Regions from separate parts of the Rhizobium quercicola genome, predicted to be linked through region 2. Evidence: riboswitches for the same ligand, from Rfam matches in the RefSeq annotation. Region 2 holds a riboswitch; each other region holds the start of a gene.
The links. A riboswitch is a leader RNA that binds a small molecule or an ion and turns the genes downstream of it on or off. The one in region 2 is predicted to bind thiamine pyrophosphate.
Positions count from the first base shown of each region.

Region 1 (2,243 bases), on a different contig from region 2:
TAGGAGAGCCGCACGCCGGCATGGATGGTGAAATAGTCCACCCCCTGCTCCGCCTGCTCGATCAGCGTGTCGCGATAGACCTCCCAGGTAAGATCCTCGGCGATGCCGTTGACCTTTTCCAGCGCCTGATAGAGCGGCACGGTGCCGATGGGCACGGGGGCGTTGCGCAGGATCCAGTCGCGGATATTGTGGATGTTGCGGCCGGTGGACAGGTCCATCACCGTATCCGCCCCCCAGCGGATGGCCCAGACCATCTTGTCCACCTCCTCCGCCATGGACGAGGTCACGGCGGAATTGCCGATATTGGCATTGATCTTCACGAGAAAATTCCGGCCGATGATCATCGGCTCGAGCTCGGGGTGGTTGATGTTGGCGGGAATGATCGCCCGGCCCTCCGCCACCTCGCGCCGCACGAATTCCGGCGTGACGACATCCGGGATGTGGGCGCCGAAACTCTCGCCGTCGCGCTGCAGGGCCGCGATCTGCGCCTGCCGCCCGAGGTTTTCGCGGATGGCGACGAACTCCATTTCCGCGGTGACGATGCCGGCGCGGGCATAGGCGAGCTGCGTCACGGCGCCGCCTGCGACCGCCTTTCGCGGCCGGGCGCGAAGGGGAAACGCGGGCGTCAGGCGGTCGCCGGCGACGAAGCCGTTATCGGCCGCAGTCACCGCCCGGCCTTCATAGGCCACGGTGTCGGCACGCGCGGTGAGCCAATCGGTGCGCAGGCGCGGCAGGCCGCGATCGATGGAGACGGCATAGGCCGGATCGGTATAGGGGCCGGAGGGATCGTAGACCGTGACCGCGGGTTCGCCGGCGGTTGGGTGCAGCGCGATCTCGCGCATCGGCACGCGCAGGCCGGGATGAAGGATCCCGGGTTTGAACACCTTGGTCGAGGCGGGCAGGGCGCCGGTGGTCACGCTCGGCAGGGGGGTGGGAATGGCAATCGTCATGGCAGGCTCTCCGGGTTGGAGACCCAGTCCGCCTGGCGACGAGAGCCGAGAAAACGCGATGCCGGCCACAAGGCGAGGGATCGCCGGAGAGCCTGCAAGCGCCTCACCGTCCCTCCGCCAGTATGAACTGGATCAGGTTCAACGGGTCACTGCGCGTACAGCAGTATCTCAGCCCCTTGGCGGGACCCCCCTGGTGAATATGCGGAAGGTTGCATGGAGCCGTGGCCATGGTCAAGCCGGCTTTTGCCGATGGCGTCCGGCTGTCGCGGGGTGGATGGCGCCCGTTCGATCACCACCGTGAATCGATCGGCCCGGATCGATTCACAAGTCTCGTTGGACCTCGGCTTCCCGGCGCGCGACTCTCTGCCCATGACCCACGCATCCTACCGCCTGCATCTGGAACGCTGCGACCCCGCGCGCAACATGGCGCGCTTCTACGCCCTGTCGCTCGAACCCTCGCTCTTCGGCGAGATCGTGCTGGTGCGCCGCTGGGGACGGATCGGCGCACCCGGCCGATCGCGCCTCGAGGTCTTCGCCGACGAGCGGGCGGCGGTAACAGCGATGATGGCGCTGCTCAGGCAGAAGCGGGCGCGCGGATATGCGGTGGGGCAGTGGGGTTTGCGGCCGGTGGCGCGGCGGAGTTGACAGCTGTCAACTTTCGATAGGGCGCAATGCACTTTGTCACGGCATCCAAAGTTGACAGCTGTCAACTTTGAAGGCGTGCGTTCCCGCGGGGAGAAAAACGGCCAATCCGCCTTGTTCTTCAATGCCACCGGCCTCGATTTTTCCCCGCGGTTCGCCGACCCCTTATCCTGTCGGGGCTGCGAGGCGGGAAAAGGCGGTGCCGGACCGCTGTGGACAGGCAGAAGGATTCGGATTTGGGCATCCAGAAATCGCTTGACGCGACTCAGCAACAGACCTCAACCTCTAACGGCTGGAGACGAATATCGACGGCTCCGGCGTAACAGGCCGTCCCCTCTGTAGATGACGCGCCCCGACGTATACACTGATGCATGAGAATCGCCGCCGACGGCACCAACCGGACGACAGGATCGGCCATCCGCCCACGGGAGACCAGTGCGGCGGGGCCCCGTGAGCCCGGAAACGATGAGGAAAGACGCAACATGGCCCCAACGGCCCACACGACACGCACCGGCCCGAAGGACGCGGCGCCGGCACCATCGGCGGATCTGACGATCGCGGCGGATGCGAGCGCGCTGTCGGAACAGCTGAAGGCGATGCGCGAGCGGCTGTTTCCGCCGACCTCGACGAAGACGCTTCGGCCGTTCTCCT
Region 1 is NZ_JAJOZR010000006.1:131,420-133,662, forward strand. Features, by position in the region: gene thiC (phosphomethylpyrimidine synthase ThiC) at 1-950, opposite strand, end outside; TPP riboswitch at 1,042-1,152, opposite strand; gene LRX75_RS10765 (WGR domain-containing protein) at 1,320-1,595, shown strand; gene repA (plasmid partitioning protein RepA) at 2,075-2,243, shown strand, end outside.
Region 1: another riboswitch for thiamine pyrophosphate. It lies ahead of thiC (phosphomethylpyrimidine synthase ThiC); the one in region 2 lies ahead of LRX75_RS09475 (ABC transporter permease).

Region 2 (2,243 bases):
GCCGATGGAGGTCGAGCGGATCGACTGGACGACCCAGCCGGCATGGCGCAGGCCGACCGTCAGCGCCGCAACCTCGTCGGCCTCGTTCGGCGAGGCGTCGCCGAGCGACATCACGCGCACATCCTCGAACGGCACGGTGCGGGTGAAGGGCTGGCCGTTGCGCATCAGCCCGGTGCCGTCTGCGGCAGCGTAGATCTCGCGGAACACCGGCATGGCGACGACGCCGAGATCGGGCCGGCCATGGGTGACGTGGCCGAGCGAGATGCCCCACAGCGGCGAGCCGCGCAGGAAGTTCGCGGTTCCGTCGATCGGGTCGATGATCCAGTAGGCATCGCCACCCGTGCCGCCCATCTCCTCGCCGACCACGGCCTCGCCCGGAAAGGCTTCCGCCAGCCGCGCCCGCACCAGATGCTCGACGCTCGTGTCGGCCTCGGTCACGAAGTCCTGAAAGCCTTTGGCGCCCGTGGCGATCGTCGCGCGGGTCTCGAAGAAACCGAGCGCCATCTCCATCGCGTCCGCGATCACCGCAACGGCCTTTTCCAGCCGGGTCTGCGTCGTCGTCATGCCGGATACCCCTCTTCCGTCTCGGGCGCTGCCCCTGTCGCCTCCGTCGTCTCTATCGCGGCTTTTGTGCACTGCGCAAGCGCGTGGTTCTGCTCGGTAAACTCTCGCTTTCGCATAAGGGCGTTAGAGGCAACCATCGTCGGGGCGGAATCGGAGGTCGGTCACGTGAGCCTCGCGAAAAGGCGTCAAATGGATTGACAGGAGGGCCAAAAGCGTGGATTTTCCGCGCACTTCCGAGGGGGGCACCGAACGGTGCTGAGATGGGCGTTGAGCCTGGACCCTTGAACCTGATCCGGGTCATACCGGCGTAGGAACGGAAACAGGTGTCCGCTCACGGCCCTTTCTCTCTTCTCCGCTTCGCCCGGATCTCCGTCGCCCTTGTGTGGAGATCGCCGATGCCGTTGCCTGTTCGTCTGTTTCCCCCGCCGCGCGATACCGGTCTCTAGGCATGCGCGCGTTTCACGCGGCACTCGGGCTCGGCGTGCTGGTTCTCATCTGGCAGGCCGGCACGGCCGTGTTTTCGCCGCCGGCCTATCTGCTGCCGTCGCCGCTGGCTGTCGCCGCGGTATTTCGGGAGCAGTCGGCGTTTCTTTTGTCCCAAAGCCTCGTCACGCTGTCGGAAATCCTGATCGGGCTCGTCGCGGGCGCGGCGCTCGGTGCGGGCACGGCGTTCGTGCTGGCGGCGAGCCCGCGCATCGGGCCGTTCGTCTGGCCGACGATCCTCATCCTGCAGGCGTTGCCGGTCTTCGTTCTCGCGCCGATCCTCGTCGTCTGGCTCGGCTTCGGCATGGCCTCGAAGGTGGCCATGACCGTGCTCATCATCTTCTTTCCCGTCGCCTCGGCCTTTGCCGACGGGCTGAACCGGACGGAACGGGACATCGTGGATGCCGTGTCCCTGACGCAGGCCTCGCACTGGCAGGCGCTCGTGTCGGTGCGGGCGCCGCTGGCGCTGCCGAGCCTCGTTTCCGGCCTGCGCGTCGCCGCCCCGCTGGCGCCGCTCGGCGCCGTCGTCGGCGAGTGGGTCGGTGCGTCCGCCGGTCTCGGCTTCGTCATGGTGCAGGCCAATGCCCGCATGCAGACGGCCACCGTCTTCGCCGCCATGGTCGTGCTGGCCGTCATGACGCTGCTCCTGCGCCTGCTGGTCGATCTCCTCACCGCCCGCCTTGCGCCCTGGGCGCGGGAGGGCGATCGCCTTCATCCCGAACATCGATCCTCTCAACCCGTCCCATCCCGGAGATCTGCATGATCCGTCTTCTCGTCGCGACGATGCTTGGCCTGTCCAGCCTTTTCGCCTCCACCTCCGCGCAGGCCGCCGACCCGCTGACCGTGCTGCTCGAATGGTTCGTCAATCCCGACCATGCGCCCCTGGTGGTCGCGCAGGAGAAGGGCCTGTTCGCCGAGGCGGGGCTCGATGTCACGCTGGTGCCGCCGGCGGACCCTTCCGTCGTGCCGCGACTCGTGGCGGCAAAGCAGGCGGATATCGGCATCCACTACCAGCCCAATCTCTATCGCGACCATGAAGCGGGCCTGCCGCTCGTGCGCTTCGGCACGCTGGTGGAGACGCCACTGAACACGGTGACGGTGCTGGCGGACGGGCCGATCAAGAGCCTGAAGGACCTGAAAGGCCGGAAGGTCGGCTATTCCGTCTCCGGCTTCGAGGATGTGCTGCTGCAGCGCAT
Region 2 is NZ_JAJOZR010000005.1:210,321-212,563, reverse strand. Features, by position in the region: gene LRX75_RS09480 (inositol monophosphatase family protein) at 1-564, opposite strand, end outside; TPP riboswitch at 791-895, shown strand; gene LRX75_RS09475 (ABC transporter permease) at 1,013-1,810, shown strand; gene LRX75_RS09470 (ABC transporter substrate-binding protein) at 1,807-2,243, shown strand, end outside.

Region 3 (2,243 bases), on a different contig from region 2:
GCCATGGTCAGGCTCCTGTCATGTCGAGGGGGCGGGCGAGAAGCATCGCGCGGCCCGTGCCGAGCGTCAGCTGCACGGGTCCTTCCGCCACGTTGGAAAGGGTGCGCGACGACCCGAAGGGCACCGCGAAACGGTCGAGCGCATAGCGCGCGCCGGCAATGGAAAGATCGGTCAGCGCATCGAGACCGAGCACGGAGAAGAGACAGCCTTTCGGCAGGTGGACCTCGGTGATGCCGGGCAGCAGCGGCACCGCCTCCTCCTCGCCCGAGGTCAGCAGCACGTCGAGCCCGGTTTCGGCAAGGTGCAGCCCGTGCAGCAGGTGCTGGAAGGCATGGTCGCTGCGCTCGCCGCCGAGCGCGCCGGCCAGGATCAGCCGCCGCGCGCCGCGCATCCGCGCCGCCGCCACGGCAATCTCGCCATCGGTCTCGTTCTTGGCCGGCGGATAGGGCTCGCGCGGAACGTTCGGCCAGGCCGCGATCAGCGCGTCCGGCGTCGAGTCGAAATCGCCGACCCAGAGTTCCGGCGTCCGCCCGATGGCCCCCGCATGCCGCATGCCGCCATCCGCCGCGATGACGCGCGTTCCGGCCAGCTGCGCGGCCAGCCGGTCGGTCATCGTCAGCGGCCCGCCGAGCAGGATGGTGAATGCGGTTGCGGTCATCGCGCTGCCATAGCGCGAAGCCGGCCCGGAGGCAAAGGTCAAAGGGCGCAAAAGCCCCAAAGATGCGGGAGGGCACGGGCGCTCGCGCACCGAGGCATCCTGCGACCTTGGATCTTGCCAAGGGGCGGGACCGCGTCTAGATCTTGGCATGCTCTAACGGGGTGCCCTTCCAACGCGACGATCCGTCGTTGCGGGACGACGGGCTGAGAGGCGCGAAACGCCAACCCGCGGAACCTGATCCGGCTAGCACCGGCGGAGGGATTAGACGGCTCGCAAGCGCTACTCCCCTTGAAACCTGTATCCTGAAGGAGGCGCGCATGCGCGGCACTTGGCTTTTCACCACCACGACCACCTTCCTTCTCGCCGGGGGCATGATGCTTTCCCTCGCCGGCGCCCAACCCGCCGGTGCCGCAGAGAAGAAGACGCTGACCGTCTACACCTATGAGAGCTTCACCAGCGAATGGGGCCCCGGCCCCAAGATCGCCGAGAGCTTCGAGAAGACCTGCGACTGCACGCTCACCTATGTCAGCGTCGCCGATGGCGTGGAGCTGCTGACGCGGCTGAAGCTCGAAGGCCCCGCCTCCAAGGCGGATGTCGTCGTCGGCCTCGACACCAACCTCGTCGCCGAGGCCAAGGCCACCGGCTTCTTCGCCCCGCATGGCCTCGACACCTCCGCGCTCACCGTTCCCGGCGGCTTTTCGGACGACAGCTTCGTGCCCTATGATTACGGCCACTTCGCCTTCGTCTACGACACGCAGACGCTGAAGAACCCGCCCAAGAGCCTGAAGGAGCTGGTCGAGGGCGGCGCGAAGGACAAGATCGTCATCGAGGACCCCCGCACCTCGACGCCGGGCCTCGGCCTGCTGCTCTGGGTGAAGTCCATCTATGGCGACCGGTCCGGCGAAGCCTGGAGCAAGCTGAAGGACCGCATCCTCACCGTCACGCCCGGCTGGTCGGAAGCCTACGGCTTCTTCACCAAGGGCGAAGCGCCCATGGTTCTCTCCTACACGACCTCGCCCGCCTATCACATGGTGTCCGAAAGCAGCGACCGCTATCAGGCGGCGGAATTCGCCGAGGGGCACTATATCCAGATCGAGGTGGCCGGCATGACGAAGGCCGCCCGCGACCCCGCGCTCGCCAAGGCCTTCCTCGCCTTCCTCGACGGCCCGCAGGCGCAGGCCATCCTGCCCACCACCAACTGGATGATGCCGGTGGCACAGCCCAGCGAGCCGCTGCCGGAGGCTTTCTCAAAGCTGGTTAAGCCCAAGACGACCTTCCTGATGAGCCCGGAGGATGTCGCTGCGAACCGCAAGGCCTGGATCGACGAATGGCTGGCTGCCATGAGCCGGAACTGATCGTCCCGTGCCCGCCGCTCGCGATCGCCGTCTGACGCGGACGCTCGGCGTGGCCGGCATTCTCGGCATCGCGCTCTTCGTCGGCGCCGCCATCCTCGCGCTCGCCTTGGCCGCGACCGGCGCGGAGACCGGAGCCACAGGCGGTGTCTTCCATGCCCCTGTTTTCGATGCCTATGTCTGGCGGGTCGCCCGCTTCACGCTCATCCAGGCCGGCCTTTCCACGCTCCTGT
Region 3 is NZ_JAJOZR010000002.1:276,048-278,290, reverse strand. Features, by position in the region: gene LRX75_RS04750 (ABC-F family ATP-binding cassette domain-containing protein) at 1-5, opposite strand, end outside; gene LRX75_RS04745 (thiamine diphosphokinase) at 8-658, opposite strand; TPP riboswitch at 806-936, shown strand; gene thiB (thiamine ABC transporter substrate binding subunit) at 1,030-2,013, shown strand; gene thiP (thiamine/thiamine pyrophosphate ABC transporter permease ThiP) at 2,045-2,243, shown strand, end outside.
Region 3: another riboswitch for thiamine pyrophosphate. It lies ahead of thiB (thiamine ABC transporter substrate binding subunit); the one in region 2 lies ahead of LRX75_RS09475 (ABC transporter permease).